Regions from separate parts of the Alloactinosynnema sp. L-07 genome, predicted to be linked through region 2. Evidence: riboswitches for the same ligand, from Rfam matches in the RefSeq annotation. Region 2 holds a riboswitch; the other holds the start of a gene.
The links. A riboswitch is a leader RNA that binds a small molecule or an ion and turns the genes downstream of it on or off. The one in region 2 is predicted to bind thiamine pyrophosphate.

Region 1: it holds a riboswitch for thiamine pyrophosphate, as region 2 does, so the genes downstream of both, BN1701_RS30910 (thiamine ABC transporter substrate binding subunit) here and thiC (phosphomethylpyrimidine synthase ThiC) in region 2, are expected to answer to the same signal.

What each region holds. Positions count from the first base shown of each region.
Region 1 covers NZ_LN850107.1:6,753,457-6,764,508, forward strand. Annotated here, with positions in the region: gene BN1701_RS30900 (tyrosinase family oxidase copper chaperone) at 1-306, opposite strand, end outside; gene BN1701_RS30905 (4a-hydroxytetrahydrobiopterin dehydratase) at 386-694, opposite strand; TPP riboswitch at 729-837, shown strand; gene BN1701_RS30910 (thiamine ABC transporter substrate binding subunit) at 861-1,892, shown strand; gene BN1701_RS30915 (ABC transporter permease) at 1,961-3,574, shown strand; gene BN1701_RS30920 (ABC transporter ATP-binding protein) at 3,571-4,578, shown strand; gene BN1701_RS30925 (ABC transporter permease) at 4,562-5,437, opposite strand; gene BN1701_RS30930 (ABC transporter ATP-binding protein) at 5,775-6,776, opposite strand; gene BN1701_RS30935 (sigma-E factor regulatory protein RseB domain-containing protein) at 6,797-7,873, opposite strand; gene BN1701_RS30940 (response regulator transcription factor) at 8,017-8,742, shown strand; gene BN1701_RS30945 (cell wall metabolism sensor histidine kinase WalK) at 8,739-10,070, shown strand; gene BN1701_RS38375 ((deoxy)nucleoside triphosphate pyrophosphohydrolase) at 10,067-10,684, shown strand; gene BN1701_RS30955 (cytochrome P450) at 10,677-11,052, opposite strand, start outside.
Region 2 covers NZ_LN850107.1:6,364,632-6,375,683, reverse strand. Annotated here, with positions in the region: gene pssA (CDP-diacylglycerol--serine O-phosphatidyltransferase) at 1-277, shown strand, start outside; gene BN1701_RS29110 (AAA family ATPase) at 457-2,727, shown strand; gene BN1701_RS29105 (SSI family serine proteinase inhibitor) at 2,774-3,163, opposite strand; gene BN1701_RS29100 (LytR C-terminal domain-containing protein) at 3,482-4,096, opposite strand; gene BN1701_RS29095 (DUF3263 domain-containing protein) at 4,093-4,407, opposite strand; gene BN1701_RS29090 (peptide deformylase) at 4,563-5,138, shown strand; gene BN1701_RS29085 (LysE family translocator) at 5,357-5,959, shown strand; gene BN1701_RS29080 (hypothetical protein) at 5,956-6,597, opposite strand; TPP riboswitch at 6,663-6,792, shown strand; gene thiC (phosphomethylpyrimidine synthase ThiC) at 6,784-8,439, shown strand; gene thiD (bifunctional hydroxymethylpyrimidine kinase/phosphomethylpyrimidine kinase) at 8,453-9,283, shown strand; gene BN1701_RS29065 (MarR family winged helix-turn-helix transcriptional regulator) at 9,309-9,758, opposite strand; gene BN1701_RS29060 (thiazole synthase) at 9,788-10,543, opposite strand; gene thiS (sulfur carrier protein ThiS) at 10,545-10,745, opposite strand; gene thiO (glycine oxidase ThiO) at 10,921-11,052, opposite strand, start outside.

The sequences.
Region 1 (11,052 bases), 390 kb from region 2:
GTCCACCGCGTTCCGCGCGGTGTCCTTCAGGGTGGGCGTGACGTCGTAGGCGTTGATGACACTGAGGTAGCCCATGTCGCCTTCGAGCTTGTCGACGCCGAGCTCGCGCCCGTTGATGAAGACGGTGTAGCGGACCCAGCCCGGCTCGGACTGGCAGCGGTCGATGATGTGGATCGTCTTGCCCTCGTACCGCTCGGCGAAGAACGACGGCGTGCAGGTGGCCGTCTGGGGTGCGGCCATGGCGGCCGCCGGGGTGAGCGCGCAAGCCGCAACGGCCAGCGCGGCACCCGCGAGGAGAGTGCGCATGGTGTGCCTTTCAGGTGAGTCGCAGGGAAGGTGATCACCTGATTCCATATGTACCAGACGGTCGGCGCCCGCGCCCGCGTCAGCGTCCGTCCGGCCCCCGCACCGTGTCGACCACGCCGTCGATCTCCTCGGCCATGGTCACGTCCAAGGCGGTGACGCCGCCCGCGGAGTGGGTGCTGCACCGGAAGGTCAGGGTGCGCCACCGGATGTCGATGTCGGGGTGGTGGTTGTCGTTCTCCGCGATCTCGGCGATCCGGTTGACGACCTGGATGGCCTGCGGGAACCCGTCGAACTCGACGACCCGCACCAGGGCGCCGTCCTTGAGCTTCCAGTCCGGCAGCGTGCCGAGCGCGACGCCGATGTCCTTGTCACTGAGCAGTTCAGGCATGACCCCAATACTGGCCGCTCGGCCAGGCGTACGCTCGTCACGCCACGGGAGTCCGCCTAGGCGGGCTGAGAGGAGGGGCGTGCCCTCGACCGTCCGCACCTGATCCGGGTCATGCCGGCGCAGGAAGGTCCTCGTGGTGCGTCCACGCCCCGAGGAGGAACGATCCATGCGCAAGTTCGTCGCCATCGCGGCCGCGGTTCTCATGACCGCGAGCTGTTCGTTGTTCGGCTCTGAGGAGTCGGGCGGTGACGGCAAGGTCGTCCTGGTCACCCACGACTCGTTCGAGTTCGACCAGGCCGTGTTCGACAAGTTCAAGACCGACACCGGCATCACCATCGAGGTGCGCAAGAGCGGCGACGCCGGCGCGCTGACCAACCAGCTGGTGCTCACCAAGTCCAGCCCGCTCGGCGACATCGCCTTCGGGGTGGACAACACCTTCGCCTCCCGCGCGCTCACCGAGGGTGTCTTCGCCGAGTACCGCAGCCCCGAGGCCGACAAGGGTCCGCAGCGGTTCGCCATCGACGACACCGGCAGGCTGACCGCGGTCGACACCGGCGACGTGTGCGTCAACGTCGACCCGGCCGGGCTCACCGCGCGCGGGCTTACCGCGCCCGCCACGTTCGAGGACCTTGCCGACCCCAAGTTCAAGGACCTGCTGGTCGTGGAGGATCCGGCGACCAGTTCGCCGGGGCTGGCGTTCCTGCTGGCCACCGTGGCGCAGTACGGCCAGAAGGACTGGGTCGGCTACTGGAACCGGCTCAAGGCCAACGGCGTGAAGGTCGTGGCGGGCTGGGAGGAGGCCTACACCCAGGAGTTCTCCGGCTCGTCCGGCAAGGGCCCGCGGCCGCTGGTGGTCTCGTACGCGTCGTCGCCGTCGGCTGAGGTCGACGAGGCGGGCAAACCGCGCACGGCGGCGCTGCTGGACACCTGCTTCCGCCAGGTCGAGTACGCGGGCGTGCTGGCCGGGGCGAAGAACACCGACGGCGCGCGCAAGGTGCTCGACCTGCTGCTCTCGGAGTCCTTCCAGGCCAAGGTGCCCGAGAAGATGTATGTCTACCCGGCCCGCGACGGCGTGGCGCTGCCCGCGGCGTGGGCGGCCGCGCCCGCGCCGCAGAGCCCGGCGACGATGGCCGCCGCCGACATCCAGGCGAACCGGGAGCGGTGGATCGAGCAGTGGCGCACGGCCGTCCGGGGCTGAGTCCGCGGTCGACCCGGCGGCGGGCACCAGCCCGCCGCCAGTCGCGGGAGGCGACCGGACCCCGCGGCATCGGCGCGGCCGCCCGCCGTCCACCCCAGGGCACGGGAGCGCTGCTCGCGGCGTTGGTGCCGTTGGGGTTCCTGGCGGTCTTCTTCCTGTGGCCGGTGGCCGCGATCGTCCAGCGGGGTCTGTCCTCCGGCGGTGTCGGCCGGGTTCTGGCCGCGGCCGACACCTGGTCGCTGGTGCTGTTCACCCTGGCCCAGGCCGCGGCGTCGACGCTGGTCGCGGTCATCGCCGCGCTGCCGGTGGCATTCCTGCTTGCCCGCTGCGCGCTGCCGGGGATGGCGGTGGTCCGCGCGGTGATCCTGGTGCCGTTCGTGCTGCCGACAGTGGTGGTGGGATTGGCTTTCCGGTCGCTGCTGCCAGACGGCGGCGTGCTCGCGATCGTGCTGGCGAACGCCTTCTTCAACGTCGCCGTCGTCGCCCGCACCGTGTCGGGCCTTTGGGCGCACCTCGACCGCCGGGCCGAGGACGCGGCCCGGTCGCTGGGCGCCTCGCCGCTGCGGGCGTTCGTCTCGGTGACCCTGCCCGCGCTGCGGCCTGCGATCGGCTCGTCGGCGGCGGTGGTCTTTCTCTTCTGTGCCACCAGTTTCGGTGTCGTCCTGCTGCTGGGTGGGGCCCGCTACCGAACGCTGGAGACCGAGATCTACCTGCGCACGGTCGAATTGCTCGATCTGTCCGGTGCGGCGGCGCTGTCGCTGATCCAGGTGACCGCCGTGGTCGCGGTGCTGGTCCTCGCGGCCGTGGCGCGGCGGCGCCGGGAGACGGCGATGACGCTACGCCCGCGAACCGAGACCGCCCGTCGGCCACGGGGCCGTGAGTGGGGGGTGGTCGCGGGCGCCTACGCGGTGGTGGCGGCCCTGCTGGTTCCCATTCTCGCGTTGGTCCTGCGCTCAGTGTCCACTGAGGATGGTTGGGGCTTGGACGGATACCGCGCGTTGTCCGGCACCGGGTTCCGCGGTTCTCTGCAGGTCTCCGGCATCGATGCCGCTGTGAATTCGCTGAGCGCCGCGTTCGACGCCACACTGCTGGCGCTGGGACTTGGCGTCACCGCGGCGGTCGTGCTCGTGTCGCTGAGCCGCGGCCGGGCGCGGCCCGCGGTGGTCGACACGCTCGACACCGCGCTGATGGTGCCGCTGGGCGTGTCGGCGGTGACCGTCGGGTTCGGCTACCTGATCACCCTTGACGCCCTGCCCGGCGATCTGCGCACGTCATCCGCGCTGGTGCCGCTGGCCCAGGCGCTTGTGGTGACACCGCTGGTGATCCGCATGCTGCTCCCGGTGCTGCGCTCGATCGACCAGCGGCTGCGGCAGGCCGCCGCGTCGCTCGGCGCGAGCCCGTGGCGGGTCTGGCGTGAGATCGACATCCCGCTCGCGGGCCGGTCCCTGCTCGCGGCGGCGGCGTTCGGCTTCGTGGTCGCCCTTGGCGAGTTCGGCGCGACGAGTTTCCTGGCCCGCCCCGACACCGCGACACTGCCGGTGGTGATCGGGCGCCTGATCTCGCGTCCAGGGGAGTTGAACAACCAGATGGCCTACGCGGCGTGCACGCTGCTGATGGTGGTGACCGTCGCGGCGGTGCTGCTGGTCGAACGCCTGCGGGTCCAGTCGGTGGGGGAATTCTGATGCTGCGGGTCGAGGGTGTGGACGTCCACTATGGAGCACTGCTCGCGGTGTCCGATGTGGACATCGAGGTGGACGACGGTGAAGTGGTCGCGCTGTTGGGGCCCTCAGGCTGCGGCAAGTCCACGTTGCTGCGGGCCATCGCCGGGCTGGAGCCGATGTCGTTCGGCAAGGTCACCTGGGACGACGCGGACCTGGCAGGCGTCCCGGTGCACCGGCGCGGCTTCGGCCTGGTCTTCCAGGACGGCCAGCTGTTCCCGCACCGCGACGTGGCCGCCAACGTCGCCTTCGGCCTGCGCATGCGGGGTGATCACGAGCCGGGCCGAGTCGCCGAGCTGCTGGAACTGGTCGGCCTGGCAGGCTGCGAACGGCGGCGGGTGACCGAGTTGTCCGGCGGCGAGCAGCAGCGGGTCGCGCTGGCCAGGGCGCTGGCCCCGCGGCCCCGGCTGCTGCTGCTCGATGAGCCGCTGTCGGCGCTGGACCGCGTACTGCGCGAGCAATTGGCCATGGATCTGGCCCGAGTGCTGCGGATCGAGGGGAGTACCGCGATCGTCGTCACCCACGACCACGACGAGGCGTTCACCCTCGCCGACCGGGTCGCGGTCATGCGCGCGGGCCGGATCGTCCAAACAGGACGGCCGGATCAGGTGTGGCGTGAGCCCGCCGACGAGGAGACCGCGAGGTTCCTCGGCTGCGAGCTGGTCGTCGATGGCGAGGTCGACGCGGGGGTCCTGACCTGCGGGTTCGGCATCGCGGCCGTGCCGTGGGCACCCGAGGGGCCCGCCCGCGTCGGGCTGCGGCCCTCGGCGCTGCGGGTGGGGGAGGGGCCGACCGAGGGCACCGTCGCGGCCCGCGTGCACCGCCGCGACCATGTGCGCCTCCTGGTCGATACCCCGGCCCGCCAGGTGAACGCCGTCGCCGGAATCGCGGACGCGCCGGACGTGGGGGACACGGTCCGGCTTGTCCTCGACCCCGACGGGATCGCCGTGCTCAGCCGTCGCGGCTGAGCATCCGCGACAGCGCCAGGGAGTAGCCGATCACGATATAGCAGCCCGCCCGCAGCACGCCCTCCAACAGGGTGCCGGTGGGCAGCGGGTCGCGGATGACCTCCGGGATGCTCTCCCAGCTCGTGGTCATCAGGACCGGGTCGAGCCAGTCCAGCGCCGGGATCGCGCTGAGCACACCCGACAGGATGACCACGCCGAGGGACACCACGACGACGATCAGCGGGTGCTCGGTCCACGCCGACACGGCCAGCGCGATCGCGGCCAGCGCCCAGACCTGCACCGTCACCAGCAGCACGGTCAGCAGGATCCGGCCGAGGGCGTCGATGACGGGCAGGGAAGTGCCCGACATGGTCAGCATGCCGTCGCCGCCGAGCAGGATCACGCCCGCGATCGTGCCTGTGACCGCCATCAGCAGGACTACCAGGAGCGAGACGGTGGCCACGCCGAACGCCTTGACGGCGAGTACGCGCGTCCTGCTTACCGGGGCGAGCAGTAGTGATCGGAGTGTCCCGCTGGCCGTTTCGCCTGCGAGGGCGTCGGCGGCGAGCATGGCGCCGGTCAGGGGGAGGAGCATGTTGAGGGCGAGGATGAGGGCGAAGACGGGGAGCAGTAGGCCGTTGCCGTCGACGAGCGCGGCGATGCCGTCGCCTACTGGGTCGCCGCTTTCTCCGTCTGCGGCGATGGCTATGCCGATGCCTGCGATGACGGGGACTAGGGCCAGTAGGCCGATCATGATCAGGGTGCGGGGTCGGCGCAGGATCATGCGTAGTTCGGAGCGGAGCAGGCGGATCAGGGGGGCCTTGCGGGCTTGGGGCCGCTGGATCTCGCCGGTGCCCAGGTCGGCGGTGATGGCGGTCATGAGGTGGCCTCCGTGGTCTGCGACTCGCTTGCGCTGTGGGCTTGGTTGAGTGGAGCCGCGCTTTGGTAGTGCTTGGGGAGCGTGCGCACCATCGGGTGAAGCTGGGCGATCACGCTGTGCCTGGGGCCCCTACGACGGCCCCTGTGGGGAAAAAGCGTGGGCGGAAAGGCACCCCACACGCCAGGCAGCTTAGGGGCCGTCGTCCCCCCAGACACAGCGGGATCGCCGAGCTTCACCCGATGCTGCTCTGGTGCGGGGTGCGGCTTTGCTGTGGGGGAGTTTGGCCACGCCGGGTGGGTGTGGGGCCTGATCTGCGCCCTGTGGGTGAGGGTTGCCGTCATCGGGCTTCCTCTGCGATGGGGAACTCGAATTCGGCGAGGTCGTTGTCGGGGTCTTGGGATCCTGCGCCGTTTTCGGTCAGGCGGGCGAAGAGGTCTTCCAGGCCGGTGCGGTCCCTGCGGACTTCGTAGATCGGGACTCCGGCCTGGACCAGCGTCTCGACGACCACTGGTGGTGTCGTGGCGGTGAGGTCGGCGCGGACGCCGTCGGGGACGGCGCGGGCTGGGATTCGGTTGTCGCGTAGGGCGTCCACGGCTCGGGTGATGTCCGGGGTGGTGACGAGCAGGCCCGCGTTGCCCGAGTCGAGCAGGTCGGCGAGTTCGCCCTGGGCCACGACGGTGCCCTGGTTGAGCACCGCTACGTGGGTGCAGGTCGCCTCGACCTCGGAGAGTAGGTGGGAGGAGACCAGGACGGTGGTCCCGGCGGCGTGCAGGTCGGCGATCACGGCGCGGACCTCGCGGGTGCCTGCCGGGTCGAGACCGTTCGTCGGTTCGTCGAGGATGACGAAGCGGCGGGGGACCAGCAGGGCGGCGGCCAGGCCGAGGCGCTGCTTCATGCCGAGCGAGTAGCCCCGGTAACGGCGGTTGGCGGCACCTGCCAGGCCGACGCGCTCCAGTGACTCGGAGACCGCCGTGGCGATGCGGTTGGTGCCCAGGTGCGGTTCCACAGCGGCCATGCGCAGCAGGTTCTCGCGGCCGGAGAGGAACGAGTGGAAGCCGGGGCTCTCGACCAGCGCGCCAACCTCGGGCAGCGCGAGCGCCGCGCCGTCGGGGAGGGTGTGGCCGAGCAGTTCGACCTCGCCCGCGGTGGGCATGACCAGGCCGAGCAGCATCCGGATGGTGGTGGTCTTGCCGGAGCCGTTGGGGCCGAGCATCCCCAACACCGCGCCCATCGGGACGTCCAGATCGACATTGTCTACCGCGACCGTGCCGCGGTAGACCTTGCGCAATCCGCGCGTCCGGGCGGCGAGCGGGATGGCCGCGGCGTCGGCCGCGACCATCCCAAGCTCGGAACCGCCGGTCACTTCTGTCCCAGCGCGTCGATGAGCACCTGCTGCGGCACGGCGCCAAGTGCGGCGCGGCCGTCCGTCGTCACCAGCGCGGTGCCGACCTTGGTGGAGATGACGTACCCGGTGCCAAACGGACCCGAGACCTCCTTGCCGATCTGCTTGAGGAAGGTCGTGGCGTCCATTTCGCCGCCGCCGCCGCGCGGGTTCGGCGCCTTCGACTGCAGCGCCTCGGCCGGGATCTTGCCTACGAGCACGGTGTCCCAGCCCTCGCCGACGGTCTTCGGGTCGAACTGGGCGAACATGTCGTCCTGCTCGGCCTTCGACGGCTTGTGGTCGCCCGCCTTCTCCTCCACGACCTTCACCCCGGCGGGCGGGGCGTACTGGAAGAGGCCCGGGTCCTGCGCGCCGGTGCTGAACTCGGTGAAGCCGATCTTCACCGCGGGCGTGGCCTGGCCGTTGGCCAGCACTTCGAGCCGCAGCGGGAGCCGCGTTTCGGAGTCGACCGCGATGCGGACCTCGCGCAGCAGCGTGCGCTCGGTCGGCTTCGGGGTGAGGACCAGCTGGTAGACCGGCCGGTCGGCGACACGGGCGGTGCCGTCGACGGTGACCGTGCTGTCCTTGCCCATCAGGCCGACGAACTCGCGCGCGGCGGTGGCCGGGTCGGCCAGCGTCTCGGCGCCCTTCTTCTCGTGCTCACCGTCGGCGAGCTTGGTCACGGTGCGGTCGGCCGAGTTCCAGATCCAGGTCGTGCTGCCGTCGCGGACCACGGTGCGCTCGGCGTCGCCGTTGTCGATCGACAGCCGCGCCCGGCCCTGGCCGTCGGTGTAGACGTGGGCGGCTTCGCCGCTCGCGCCGGTCGTCGGCAGGCCCGGGATCGGGATGCCGAGGTCGCTGCTGAACTCGACCGCGCCGGACATCGCCGGGATCTGGCTGGTCAGGACCGACTGGACCAGCGCCTCCGCGGTGATGTCGGGCAGCGCGGGCGGCGCCGTGCCCGCCCCCGCGGGCGTCGCCAGCAGGACCAGCCCGACCACGCCGGTGGCCGTTCCAGCCGCCGCGACGGTCAGTGCCGTCCGTTTCCTGTTCATGCTCTACTCCCCTGTTCGGGTTCACGTTCCCGCACCACTGAGAGTGCACCCGCCGAGCTGAGATGGCGCTGAGAGCGCGACCCACGCTGAGAACGCGCTGAGAGTGACCGCGCGAATCGGGCTCGGGCGGCCATGATGGCAGGGTGAAACCTCGCGTGCTGGTGGTCGACGACGAACTCGGTGTGCGCCGGGCGCTGCAGCGCGGGCTCACCGCGGAAGGCATGGACGTGGTGGTGGCCGCCGACGGCCCCAGCGCCCTGCGGATCGCGCTGACCGGGACTTTCGACGTCATCCTGCTCGACATCATGCTGCCCGGCCTCTCCGGCTACCGGGTGCTGGAACACCTGCGCAAAGAGGGTGTCAGTACGCCGGTCCTGCTGGTCTCGGCCAAGGACGGCGAGGTCGACCAGGCCGACGGGCTCGACCTCGGCGCCGACGGCTACCTGGTCAAGCCGTTCTCCTTCGTGGTGCTGGTCGCCCAGGTCCGGGCCGTGCTGCGGCGGACCGCCGAGGAGGGGTCGGGCCGCAACAAGGTGCGGTTGGGCGACCTCGTGGTCGACCGGGGGATGCGCGAGGTCCGGTTCCGGGGCGAGTTGGTGTCGCTGAGCCCGCGCGAGTTCGCGGTGCTGGACGTGCTGGCGGGCCGGGCGGGCGCGGTGGTCACCAAGGACGACCTGCTGCGCGCGGTCTGGGGCGACGAACAGGCCGCCACCCGCAACGCCGTCGAGGTCTACGTCGGATACCTGCGCCGCAAACTCGACGCCGCGGGCGCCGACGGCATCGTGCGCACGGTCCGCGGCCACGGCTACCTGGCGTCCACGACCGAGATCGACGAGGTGCTCGACCCCGCGGGCACCCGGCCGCGGTGAGAAGGCTGCGCGCGCTGTGGCTGCGGCGCACCATGCGGTTCCGGGTCACCACGGTCACCACGGTCGTGACGCTGGCGGTGCTGATCGGCATGGCCGTCGTCAGCAGCGGGATGATCGGGCCGCTGCTGGTCCGCTCGGCCGACGCCGAGCTGTCCGCGTCGCTGGACGCGGCCACCGAGCGGGTCCGGGCCGGGCTGGCGCCCTTCGCGCCGTCGCCGAACATCCAGGTCCGGGTGCTCGACACGGCGGGCGAGCCGGTCGACGGTGGCGGGGCGATCGACCTCGGGCCGCAGGACATCCGCGTGCTCAAGGCGGGCACGCCGGTCCTGCGCGCGCAGGACGCGCCGCCCGCGCGCTGGTTGGGCACCGTGGTCAGCGCGCCGGACGGGACGCAGCGGCTGGTGGTGACCGGCACCGGCATCGTCGGCTACGCCGCCGCCCACGGGGAGGCGCTGAACTGGCTGGTGATCGCCGCGCTGCTGGTCGCGGTGGCCGTGGCGGGCTCGACCTGGCTGGCCGTGCGGTCGTCGCTGCGGCCGGTCGAGCGGATGCGGGTCGCCGCGGGACGGCTCACCACCGGGCGCAGGCTGCCGCTGCCGGAGGCGCACGACGAACTCCGCTCGCTGGCAGGCGCCCTCAACGCCCTGCTCGCCCGCCGCGACGAGGCCACTGACCGCCTGCGCCGCTTCACCGGCGACGCCGCCCACGAACTGCGGTCGCCGGTCGCCTCGATCCGCGTGCAGGCCGAGGTCGCGGTGACCCACCCGGACCCGGACCTGTCCCAGGAGGTCCTCGCCGACGTCGTGCGCGAGTCCGAACGGCTGTCCGCGCTGGTCGACGGCCTGCTGGCGCTGGCCCGCGCGGACGCGGGCGAGGTGCCCGCCGCCGAGGCCATCGACCTGGTGATCGCCACGAAGGACGCGGTCGGCCGCTGCCAGGACAGCGGCCCGACCATCCAGGTCCACCTGCCCCCCGCGCCGTGCTGGGCCTTCGCCGCACCGTCCGAAGTGGACTTGGTGCTGGACAACCTGCTCCGCAACGCCGTCCGCCACGCCCGAGCCCGGGTGACGGTCACGGTCATGGCGTCGAGCAAGACAGTTCGCTTGGTAGTGGACGACGACGGCCATGGCATAGCCGAGGAACACCGTGCGCGCGTGTTCGACCGGTTCTACCGAATCCAGGACGACCGGGCGCGCAGCAGCGGGGGAACGGGACTGGGCCTGGCACTGGTCGCCGAGGTCGTCCGACGCCGAGGCGGCGCGGTGCGGGTGAGCGATTCGCCGGAGGGCGGGGCCCGGTTCCAGGTGGTCTGGCGGGTCGCCCGATGAGCCGCGCGCTGTCGGCGGCACTGGGGGACGAGCGCGTGCTCGACCCGTCGCGGCCCGGCCTGGTCGGGGTCGGCGACGAGATCCGGGTAGGCCGCTCCCGCCAACGAATCACCGCCCTCGGCGTCGACGGCGTGCGGCTCGCCCACATCGGCGGCCCGTCACTTTCCCAGCGGGCTTGGACAAACGCCCTGGACCGTGCCGTCGCCCGCGCCGCCGAGTTGGCCGAGGCGAAGGTCGTCGTGGGCGCCGCCATCGTTCGGGATGGCAGGCTGCTGGCCCAACAGCGGGCGTATCCGGCCGCCACAGCGGGACTGTGGGAGCTGCCCGGCGGCCGAGTCGAACCCGACGAGTCCGATGTGGACGCTGTGCGCCGGGAATGCTTGGAGGAACTGGGCGTGGAGGTGACTCCGCTGGACGTGATCGGCCCGGACGTCGTCCTGCGCGACGACCTGGTACTTCGGGTCTACGGGGCGACGCTGGACTCGGGGGAGCCGCATCCACACGATCACCAGGCCCTGGCTTGGCTGACCGAGGGCACGCTGCACACGGTCGAGTGGCTGCCCGCTGATCGTGTGCTGCTCGCGGCGGTGCGGACCTTTCTCCGGACTAGGTAGTCGCGGTGAGGATGACCGGCAGGTGTTGAAGCCCGCGCAGTGCAGGTGAAGTCCGGTAGACGAGGTCCGCCGCGGGCACCGCGAGCCGGATGTCCGCACACCGTTCCAAGAGGACAGTAAAAGCCGACTGGGTCGCCATTCGGGCCAGTGGGGCGCCAAGGCAGCGGTGGATGCCGTGGCCGAAGCCCATGTGGGAGCCCTCAGCGCGGGTGACGTCGAACGACTCCGGGGCGGTGAAGCGGCGGGGGTCGCGGTTGGCGGTCGACAGGGACAGGAAGACCGGGTCGCCGCGGCTGATCGTGACGCCGTCGACCTCGATGTCCGCCATGGCGAACTTCATCAGCGACATCAGCGACGGGCCGTCGAAG
Region 2 (11,052 bases):
TGCGGCGCGGCGCAAGCACTGGCTGGCCAACCACCCGGAAGCCTGGGACATCCCGCCGAGCGAACGCCGGGCGATCAAGCGCGAACACGGGTCCCGTCGCCTCGGCCTGCGTCCGGTCCCGCTCTACAAGGTCGCGGGCGCGGCCCGTCGCGCGGTGCGTCTCCCCAACCGCAACGGCGACCGCGACCACCCGGTGACGCCTGAGCCGCGGGTCGCCGGACCCGTCCGGCGACGATCGTGGCGCCGGACCGGACTTCGCCGCGAGAACCGGCCCTAGTGGTGTGTCCATGAGCGTTGTCGGGCTATCGGCGGATCCAGGTTTCCGGTGGGCGTGCCGCCGGAATGCCGCTCGTACTGGGTGTACTTGGGCGTTTCGGCGGTGCGGCCAGCGGGAAGCTGGGCCGTCGAGAGCCCGGCAACGCTCATGGACACACCACTAGCCCATAAGGTGTCAGCGTGGGATCACAGATCACGTTGACTGCCCGATTGACGCCCTCCGCGCTGGACACTCGTCGGGGGGTTGTTCGGTTGCATCGGGAGGTGCTCGATGCTCTTGGGCTGCGGCAGTGGGACGCTGTCCAGCTCACTGGGGCGCGGGTCAGTGCGGCGCTCGCGGCTGAGGCCGGTGGGCCGACCGGGGTGATCCTTCTTGATGACGTCACCATGTCCAATATCGGTGTCACCGAGGGCTCTGAGGTTGTGGTGTCCCCTGTGGAGGTCGCGCCCGCCCGCTCGGTGACCGTCGCGGGGTCCCGGCTGGCCACCACCTCCCTTACCCCCGAGACCGTCCGGCTGGCCCTGGTCGGCAAGGTCCTGACCGTGGGCGACGCGGTCTCGCTGTTGCCGCAGGATCTCTCCCCGCCGCCCGGATCCGACGTTTCGGCTGTGCGCGGCAAGTTGTCTCGCGCGATCGGGACGACATGGACCAACGAACTTCTCACGGTGACCGCCACCGATCCCGCAGGCGCGGCCACCGTCCACCCGTCCACTGTGGTCGGTTGGCGCGACGGGCCGCGCACTGGTGATAGGCCCGTCCGCGCGACCGGGCAGGCCGCCCAGGCCGCCCCATCGGGTCAGGGCGTCCAGGTCACGGCCCAGTCGACGCGGGCGGGCGTGGAGTCGGTGGGCGTGGCGGAGCCCGAGCAGGCGCCGGTTCCGATCGCGGATCTCGTCGGTGCTGGTGAGGTCGCGCGCACGCTGGGCGAATGGTTCGAGCTGGCGTTCACCCGGCCGGAGCTGCTGGCCAAGCTCGGTGCCGCGCCCCGGCTCGGGGTGTTGGTGACCGGGCCGGAAGGTGTCGGCAAGTCCACGCTGGTCCGTGCGGTGGCCCACACGCAGAAGGCCGCCGTGGTCGAACTCGTCGGCCCCACGGTCGCGGTCCTGGAAGCCAACACGACGGCGGCCAGGGTCGAGGAGGCCATCGCGGCGGTTCGTGCGCATGCCGACGCGGGGACCCCGGTGGTCCTGCTGATCGCCGACCTCGACGCACTGCTCCCCGCGACCGCGCCGCCGCCGGTGGCGACCGTGGTGCTCGACTCGCTGCGTGCGGCGGTCAAGATTCCCCGCGTCGCCCTGGTCGCGACCACCGCGCACCCGGAGGCGGTCGACCCGCGGGTGCGCGGTGTCGAGTTGATCGACCGGGAACTCAGCCTGCCCCTGCCCGACGGCAAGACCCGCACCGAGTTGCTGCGGGTGCTGTTCCGCGACGTACCCGTGGTGTCCGATGTGGACTTCGGTGCGGTGGCGGAGCGCACTCCCGGCTTCGTCGCCGCCGACCTCATCGCGCTGCGCCGTGAGTCGGCCATCCGTGCGGCGCTGCGGCACCAGGATGGCGACCCGCGCATCGAGTCCGAGGACCTGTTCGGCGCCTTGGACACGGTGCGGCCGACGTCGATGTCGACTTCGGACACCCTGCGGACCGGCGGCATCAGCCTCGATGATGTCGGCGACATGGCCGAGACCAAGCAGGCGCTCACCGAGGCGGTCCTGTGGCCGCTGCGCTACCCGGACTCCTTCGCCCGCCTCGGCGTCGCCCCGCCGCGCGGCGTGCTGCTGTACGGCCCGCCCGGCGGCGGCAAGACGTTCCTGGTCCGCGCGATGGCGGGCACCGGCCAGCTCAACGTGCTGTCGGTCAAGGGCGCCGAACTGATGGACAAGTGGGTCGGCGAGTCCGAACGCGCCGTGCGCGACCTGTTCCGCCGCGCCGCCGAGGCAGCCCCCGCCTTGATCTTCCTCGACGAGATCGACGCGCTCGCACCCCGCCGCGGCCAGTCGTCGGACTCCGGCGTCTCCGACCGCGTCGTCGCCGCCCTGCTCACCGAGTTGGACGGCGTGGAACCACTGCGCGACGTGGTGGTGATCGGCGCGACGAACCGCCCGGAACTGGTCGACCCGGCCCTGCTGCGCCCCGGCAGGCTGGAGCGGCTGATCTACGTCCCACCACCGGACGCCGATGCCCGCGCCGCCATCCTCAAGGCCACCGCCCGCAACACCCCGCTGGCCCCGGACGTGGACCTGGACGAGTACGCCAAGGAACTCGACGGCTACTCCGCGGCCGACTGCACTGCCCTGATCCGCGAAGCGGCCCTCACCGCCATGCGCGAGAGCATGGACGCGGCCGAGGTGACCGCGGCGCACCTGGCCGCGGCCCGGGCGGCGGTCGGTCCCTCACTCGACCCGGCGCAGGTCGCCGCGTTGGCGGCCTACGCCGAGACACGAGGATCCTGAACCGGGCGGAGGGCCGGGGTCTCCGGCCCTCCGCCGTGGTACTAGCTCAGATCGCGAACACCGAGCCAGTCGTGTTGGCGAACACGCACGGGTTGCCGTAGGTCCGGCTGAAGGACTTGTAGCGACCGTTCCAGTAGCCGCGCGCGGTCACCGTCACCGGGTCGTACTGCATGCTGCACATGCGGTCGGGGTTGACGTTGAGCGCGGCGAAGTCGCCGCCGACCGCCGAAAGCTGGCCGCACGCGGTGGCCGCGCTGCGGTGGTCACCCGTGGCGGGGTTGCACTTCAGGGTGCCGTAGTCGGTCGCCTGGCCGTTGTACTGGACGGTCATCCGGAACGAGGCGGTGTCAGCGGTGGTCGCCGCCGACGCCGCGGGGGCCGTCGCGGCCATTGCCGCACCCGCGACAAACACGCCAACGAGAATCTTGCGCAACATGGTAAAGCCTTTCTTCGCCCTTTCGGCCGTGATCGACGGCCGATATTTCGAAGGCTAGAACATGCCGCATGCGCGGGAATTCGCGGGTTTACCACTTCTTTTAACACATAACAATTGTCGGGTCGCCGTGGGCCGAATGGATCAACAGTAGAAACGGCGGGCGAACGGCGCTGAACTGCGAAGACCGCTGATCGACCGCGCTTCCTTTAGGCGTGGCAAGGCGTATCGCGACAGCACTGAAAGGAAGTGCTGTTCTTTGCCCAACTGACCCGTCGGCCTTTATAACGAATCAGAATCAGACTTGGCCGAGCCGCTGACCTATTTGTCGACCGACGGCGAGCGGTAGTCCCTGGTGACGATGAGGATCAGCCCGGGACTGGCGTCCTTGAGCCCTTCAAACCGCTCCTCGGCGCGGATTCCGAACACCTTGGCCAGTTCCTTCGCCGCGGCTTCCTCTTCGGTGCCGGGCCGGTAGTAGACCGTCGTGGTCGGGATCTTGCCCTGCGGATAGTTCGACGCCTCGGCGACCTGCCAGCCGTGCGCGGCCAAGTCCTCGGCGGCCTTGGCCGCGAGCCCGGTCTCGAGGCTGTTGTTGTAGACCCGCACCGGCTGGTCCCGAGTGGACGGACGCGTCTCGGGCGGCGCGGCCGTCGCCGTGGTCGCGACGGGCGCGGTGGTCGTGGTGGTGGCCGTCGTCGGCGCGGCGCTCGTGGCGGACGTGGGCGCCGAGGTCTCCGAGGACCCCGCGGTCCCGGTTGCCGGGGCGACGGTGGTCGTCACCGGCGGGGCCGACGACGGGTTCTGGTTCGCCGCGCTGTCGCCGTTGCCGCCGAGCAGCGTGATGACGCCGATCACCGTCGCGACCGCGGCCACGCCGATCAGGGCGAGACCCGCGACCTTGCCTGGGCGGACGGCGGAAGGATCTGTGGTCATCGCTGTTCCATTCCCAACCTGCTCCTGGAGCGGGCATTCAGCCGAGTGCCCCGCATCCGGCGCAGTCGCTTCACCAGCATCGGTTCCACGGCCAGCGCTTCCGGCTTCTCGATCAGCTCGTTGAGGATCTGGTAGTACCGGGTGCTCGACAGGTCGAAGATCTCGCGGATCGCCTGCTCCTTGGAGCCCGCCGCCTTCCACCACTGCTTCTCGAAGGCGAGCATCGTGTGATCCCGCTCACTGAGTCCGCCCGAGGGCTTCGGTTGCGTCGGCTGCGCGTCGGGCAGCTTGGGCATCTCAGCGGCGTTCATCTGGCTCCTTCGCCTCGTCTTGGCTGGCGAATCCGTGCTCCCGCACCGGAATCACACAGGTGTGATCCTCAAGCGCCATTACACCACGTCACCACCGGATGTGATCGTCATGTCCACGGCGCGTCCGACAACCCGCGTATAACTACCCTGCCCATATGACAGTTCACCCGATCCGGATCGTCGGCGACCCGGTCCTGCACAACCCGACCACGCCGGTCGACCGCTTCGACGGCGAACTCAAGACCCTGGTCGAAGACATGTTCGACACGATGGCCGCGGCCAACGGCGTTGGTCTCGCCGCCAACCAGATCGGCGTGGCCCTGCGGGTCTTCGTCTACGACTGCCCCGACGACGAAGGCGTGCGCCACCGCGGCACCGTCGTCAACCCGGTCCTGGAGACCTCCGGCATCCCCGAGGGCATGCCCGATCCCGACGACGACTTCGAGGGCTGCCTCTCAGTCCCGGGCGAGTCGTTCCCCACCGGCCGCGCCACGTGGGCCAAGGTCACCGGCCAGGACGTCGACGGCGCTCCGATCGAGGTCGATGGCACGGGCTTCTTCGCGCGCTGCCTGCAGCACGAGACCGACCACCTCGACGGCCTGCTCTACCTCAACCGCCTTGTCGGCCGCAACGCCCGCGAGTCCAAGCGGATGCTCAAGGCCAACCAGTGGGGCAAGCCCGGCCTGTCCTGGGACCCGAGCACCACCGAGGACCCCTTCGCCGACGACTAGGGCGTGTCCTGTGGATCATGGTGGGTGGGATTCGTGATCCGCTTGGTTCCTGGGCGTGCCGCGGGGACGGTCGCGTACTGGTTGTCCGTGGCCGTTCCCGCGGTGCGCCCAGGGGCCAAGCGGGCGCGGATACCGCCCGCCATGATCCGCAGGACATGCCCTAATCCTCCCCGGATAACCGGTGGCGATCAGCGTGACCGCTGTCGCACCATTCGGCGGTGACCTGGTCCAGCTTCCTCGCCTTCCTGCTCGCCTCGTTCGTCCTGGCCATGGTGCCGGGCGTGGGTACCGCGATGCTGCTCAAGCAGTCGATCCGCGGCGGCCGCCGGGGCGCGCTGGCGACGGTGGCGGGCATGGAGGTCGGCGTCGCGGTTTGGGCGGTGGCGGCAGGGCTGGGTCTCTCGGTCCTGCTGGTCGCCTCCGAGATCGCCTATCAGGTGCTGCGGATCATCGGGGTCGCCGTGCTGGTCTGGTTCGGGGCCAAGGCTCTGTTCGGCAAGCCCGACCACGCCGTCGACGACGTCCCGACCAGCGGTTCCGGGTTCCGCGCGGGGCTGCTGGTCAACCTGGCCAACCCCAAGCTGGCCGTGTTCGCCATCTCGTTCCTGCCGCAGTTCGTCTCCCCCGGCGCGGCGCGGTGGGTGTTGCTCGCGCTCGCCGGGTTGTGGGTGGTGATCGACACCGTCTGGTACCTGATGGTGGTCGCGCTGCTCGGGCGGGTCATGCGGTGGCTCAAGCGCACCGAGGTCCGCACGCGGCTGGAGCGGTTCTCCGGGGCCGTGCTGATCGCGCTCGGCATCCGGTTGGCGCTGGAGTCCTAAGCCGGCGCGCGCCAAGGTAAGTCGGGGAGCGCGGCCATGTCGGCGAAGGACTGGCTCGTCGACAGCTCCTCGGTCCGCCCGGCCAGCAGGTAGGTCCGCACGCGCTGGGCCTGGGCCTGCGACACGGGTTCGCCGGTCATCAGGAACGGCAGGGACAGCCGCCAGTAGGCCACCTGGTTGTCGCGCCTGCGGTGGGCGGCGCGCAAACCCGCCACGGTGACGCGCAGGGCGTGTTCGTTGTGGGTCATCGAGGTGGGCATCGCCGCGTAGTCCCAGGCCCAGCGGGACTGGTCGGCGCCCGCGCACCGCAGGCAGCCGGTGTCGCCGGTGCCCAGTTCGGCCCGGCAGGTCGGGCACACGGTCAGCCGCATGGCCCAGTCGGTGCAGGTCCACGGGTAGGCGCCCGGTTCGGCGCTGAACACCCGCGCCACCAGGTCACGTTCCTCCGGCTCGCCCGAGACCACGCCCTCGGCGTCGAGCAGGGCGGCCCAGTCGGCCAGCCAGTAGGCGTCGACGCGGTCGGCGCAGGACGTGCACGTCGGGTAGCCCCGGCCGACCAGCTCGGCGCACGCCGGGCAGGGAACGGCCGCGTGGGGACGGCCCAGGCGGCGGGCGCCCGGCGGGTACGGCTGCACCATGGTCAACAGGTTAGTGCTCGGTTGGCTTTGGCGCGTCCGCCGGCTAGGGTGCGAAGGACAACTGCACACCGCACCGCGGGAGCTCGCGCCATGGCGGGCTGAGAGGGCGGCTGGTGTCCATTCCTGGGACCCGGCGCCGCCGACCGATGAACCTGACCGGGTAATGCCGGCGTAGGGAGGATTTTCGTGACCGCTCTTGACGACCGCTCCGTGCGGCCCACCGTGACCACCGGTCCCATCATCGGGTCGCACAAGGTCTACCGCGAGACCGCCGACGGTCTGCGCATCCCCATCCGGCGGGTCGACCTCACCAACGGTGAGCACGTCGACCTGTACGACACCTCGGGCCCGTACACCGACGACACCGCCGCCATCGATGTCCACACTGGACTGCCGAGGCTGCGGGAGAGCTGGATCGCCGAGCGTGAGCCGGTGAACGGCGCGGTGACCCAGCTGGCCTACGCCAAGGCCGGGATCATCACCAAGGAGATGCGGTTCTGCGCCGAGCGTGAGGGCCTGAGCGCGGAGTTCGTGCGCGACGAGGTCGCCATCGGCCGCGCGGTCATCCCGGTCAACCGGTGCCACCCGGAGTCCGAGCCCGCGATCATCGGCAAGAAATTCCTTGTCAAGATCAACGCGAACATCGGCAACTCGGCGGTGTCGTCGTCGATCGAGGACGAGGTCGACAAGATGGTGTGGGCCTCCCGCTGGGGCGCCGACACGATCATGGACCTGTCCACCGGCAAGCGCATCCACGAGACCCGCGAGTGGATCATGCGCAACTCGCCGGTCCCGATCGGCACCGTGCCGATCTACCAGGCGCTGGAGAAGGTCGACGGCGACCCGACGAAGCTGTCGTGGGAGGTCTACCGCGACACCGTGCTCGAACAGTGCGAGCAGGGCGTCGACTACATGACCGTGCACGCGGGCGTGCTGCTGCGCTACGTGCCGCTCACCGCCAAGCGCGTCACCGGCATCGTCTCGCGCGGCGGGTCGATCATGGCAGCGTGGTGCCTGGCCCACCACAAGGAAAGCTTCCTCTACACGCACTTCGAGGAACTCTGCGACATCCTGCGCGCCTACGACGTCACCTTCTCCCTCGGTGACGGCCTGCGGCCGGGCTCGATCGCCGACGCCAACGACGAGGCCCAGTTCGCCGAGCTGCGCACCCTCGGGGAACTGACCCACATCGCCCGCGCCAAGGACGTGCAGGTGATGATCGAGGGCCCCGGCCACGTGCCGATGCACAAGATCGCCGAGAACGTGCGACTCGAAGAGGAACTGTGCGGCGAGGCGCCGTTCTACACCCTCGGTCCACTCGCGACGGACATCGCGCCCGGCTACGACCACATCACCTCGGCCATCGGCGCCGCGCAGATCGGCTGGCTGGGCACCGCGATGCTCTGCTACGTCACCCCCAAGGAACACCTGGGCCTGCCCAACCGCGACGACGTCAAGGTCGGCGTGATCACCTACAAGATCGCCGCGCACTCGGCCGACCTGGCCAAGGGCCACCCCCGGGCCCAGGAACGCGACGACGCGCTGTCCCAGGCGCGCTTCGAGTTCCGCTGGGAGGACCAGTTCAACCTCTCGCTCGACCCGGACACCGCGCGCTCGTTCCACGACGAGACACTGCCCGCGAGCCCAGCCAAGACCGCGCACTTCTGCTCGATGTGCGGGCCGAAGTTCTGCTCGATGAAGATCACCCAGGATGTGCGGAAGTACGCCGAGGAGCACGGCCTGTCCTCTGTGGAGGCTATCGAGGCGGGCATGTCGGAGATGTCGACGGAATTCGTCGAACAGGGCAAGAAGGTCTATCTCCCGGTCGTCGACAAGTCTTGAGAAGGATGCCGCTGTGCTAACTCCAGCAAGGACGCTGACCATCGCCGGATCGGATTCCGGTGGTGGCGCGGGTATCCAGGCCGACCTGCGGACGTTCTTCGCCTGCGGGGTGCATGGGATGACCGCGTTGACGGCGGTGACTGTGCAGAACTCCCTTGGGGTTACGGGGGTGCACACGGTGCCGCCGGAGGTGGTGGCCGCGCAGATCGAGGCGGTCGCGACCGATATCGGCGTTCAGGCGGCCAAGACTGGGATGCTGGCCACCGCGGCGATTATCGCCGCGGTGGCTGGGGCCTGTGACAGGGTCCATATCGGACAGACGATTCCGCTGGTGGTGGATCCGGTGGCGGCTTCGATGCACGGGGATCCGTTGCTGGCCGCCGAAGCTCTCGATGCGATCCGCACTCTGTTGTTTCCGCGGGCGACGTTGGTGACGCCGAATCTTGATGAGGTTCGGTTGATCACTGGTATTGACGTGCGGACGCGTTCTCAGCAGCGTGATGCGGCGAAGGCGCTGTTCGACCTCGGGCCCCTGTGGGTCCTGGTCAAGGGCGGGCATATGCGCGATGACGCGGAGTGCCTGGACTTGCTCTACGACGGCTCCGAATTCATCGAGTTGGTCGGGCCTCGGTATGACGTCACCGATACCCATGGCAGTGGTGACACGCTTGCTTCGAGTATTACGGCGGCGTTGGCTAAGGGGAATGACGTGGTGAGTGCTGTGCGGCTCGGTAAGGACTTCATTACTCGGAGCGTGCGCGCCGCATATCCCCTGGGCTCGGGAGTCGGACCGGTCTCTCCGCTGTGGCGGCTTCCCGATGCGGGGTCGTTCTTTGCGCCCTGAGCCGGGCGGGTGCCTCTTTTTTTACTTAGCTCTTCTGTTCCTCTGCTAGCAGTGCCTCTAGGACCGGGATCGCGTTGATTAGGCGCTTGTGGTCCTCTGCTGAGAGTCGTTCCAATCTGCGTCCTAGTTCGTGCACACGTGTCGAGCGGACGCCGGAAACTACCCGTTCGCCTTCCTCGGTCGCCCGTACCAGCCAGGCTCGGCGGTCGGCGGGGTCGGGTTCGCGCAGGGCCAGGCCGGTCTCTACCAGGCTTGCCACGATGCGTGACATGGTCGGGGCGGCGACGCCCTCCTTGCCTGCCAGGTCACCTAATCGTAGTTCGCCGCAGTTGACCAATGTGGACAGTGCGGAGATCGAGCCGTGGCCGAGGCCGGGGCTGCCGGAGCGGCGTAGCGACCGGGACAGTCTGCCGATCGCCAGGTAGAGGCGGGCCGGGATGTCGCCGGTGGCGGGGTCGCCCTCCGAAGTCGTCATACCTCATTGTGCCGCGCGCCACCAAGGCTTCATCGCGGAGGGCTGGATGCCTGGGCCCAGAACCGCTGCGGTATGCGGCCTGCCTGCCTGGCGAGTCTGCCCGCGACCACCGCCGAGCGCATCGCGGTGGCCATCTTCTCGGGGTCGGCGGCGCGGGTGACGGCGGTGGCCAGCAGCACCGCTGAGCAGCCCAGTTCCATGGCCAGCGCGGCGTCGGAGGCGGTGCCGATGCCCGCGTCGAGGATCACGGGGACGCCCGCGCGGGCGACGATCAGTTCGATGTTGTGCGGGTTGCGGATGCCCAGGCCGGTGCCGATCGGCGAGCCAAGGGGCATGACCGCCGCGCAGCCCGCCTCCTCCAGCCGCAGCGCCAGCACCGGGTCGTCGTTGGTGTAGGGCAACACCACGAAACCGTCGTCGACCAGGGTGGCGGCGGCGTCGAGCAACTCGATCGGGTCGGGGAGCAGGGTCTTGTCGTCGGCGACGACTTCCAGCTTGATCCAGTTCGTGCTGAGCGCCTCCCGAGCGAGCCGCGCCGTCAGTACCGCCTCGGCGGCGGTGCGGCAGCCCGCGGTGTTCGGCAGCGGGTCGATCTTCAGCCGCCGCAGGACTTCCAGCACCCCGGACCCACCGGCCGCGTCGACCCGGCGCAGCGACACCGTGGTCAACTCGGTCCCGGAGGCGACCAGGGCGCGTTCGAGTACGGCCAGGTTGGCGGCGCCGCCGGTGCCGGTGATCAGGCGGGAGGAGTACTCCCGGTCGGCGATGACGAAGGGGTCGTCCATGTCAGCCTCCCTGCACAGCGGTCAGGATCTCGACGGCGGCCCCGTCGGTCACCGTGGTCCGCGCGTGGTCGGCACGGGGCACGACCTCGCCGTCGACGGCGACCGCGATCCCGTTGGCGGGCAGGCCGAGCGCGGCGAGCACGTCGGCGACCGTCGTTCCGTCGGCGACCTCGCGGGGCTCGCCGTTGACCTCGATCCTCATCGCGTCCTTTCCAACTAGTGTTCTGCGCCGGAATCCGGCGTCTATATCGGTGGTCCAGGTTTCCGCTGGGTGTGCGGACGGAAGGTCCTCGTACTGGGTGTCCGTGGGCCTTTCGTCCGTGCGGCCAGCGGGAAGCTGGGCCGCCGAGATAGATGTCGGATTCCGGCGCAGGACACTAGCGGAACCGGGCGGGGTCCGCGGCCGGTTCTGGGGCGGCGCCGTCGCGCAGCATGGCCACGACCGAGGCCGCGGTGCCGGGCGCGAGCAGGAGCCCGTTGCGGTGGTGGCCGGTGGCGGCGAGCACCCC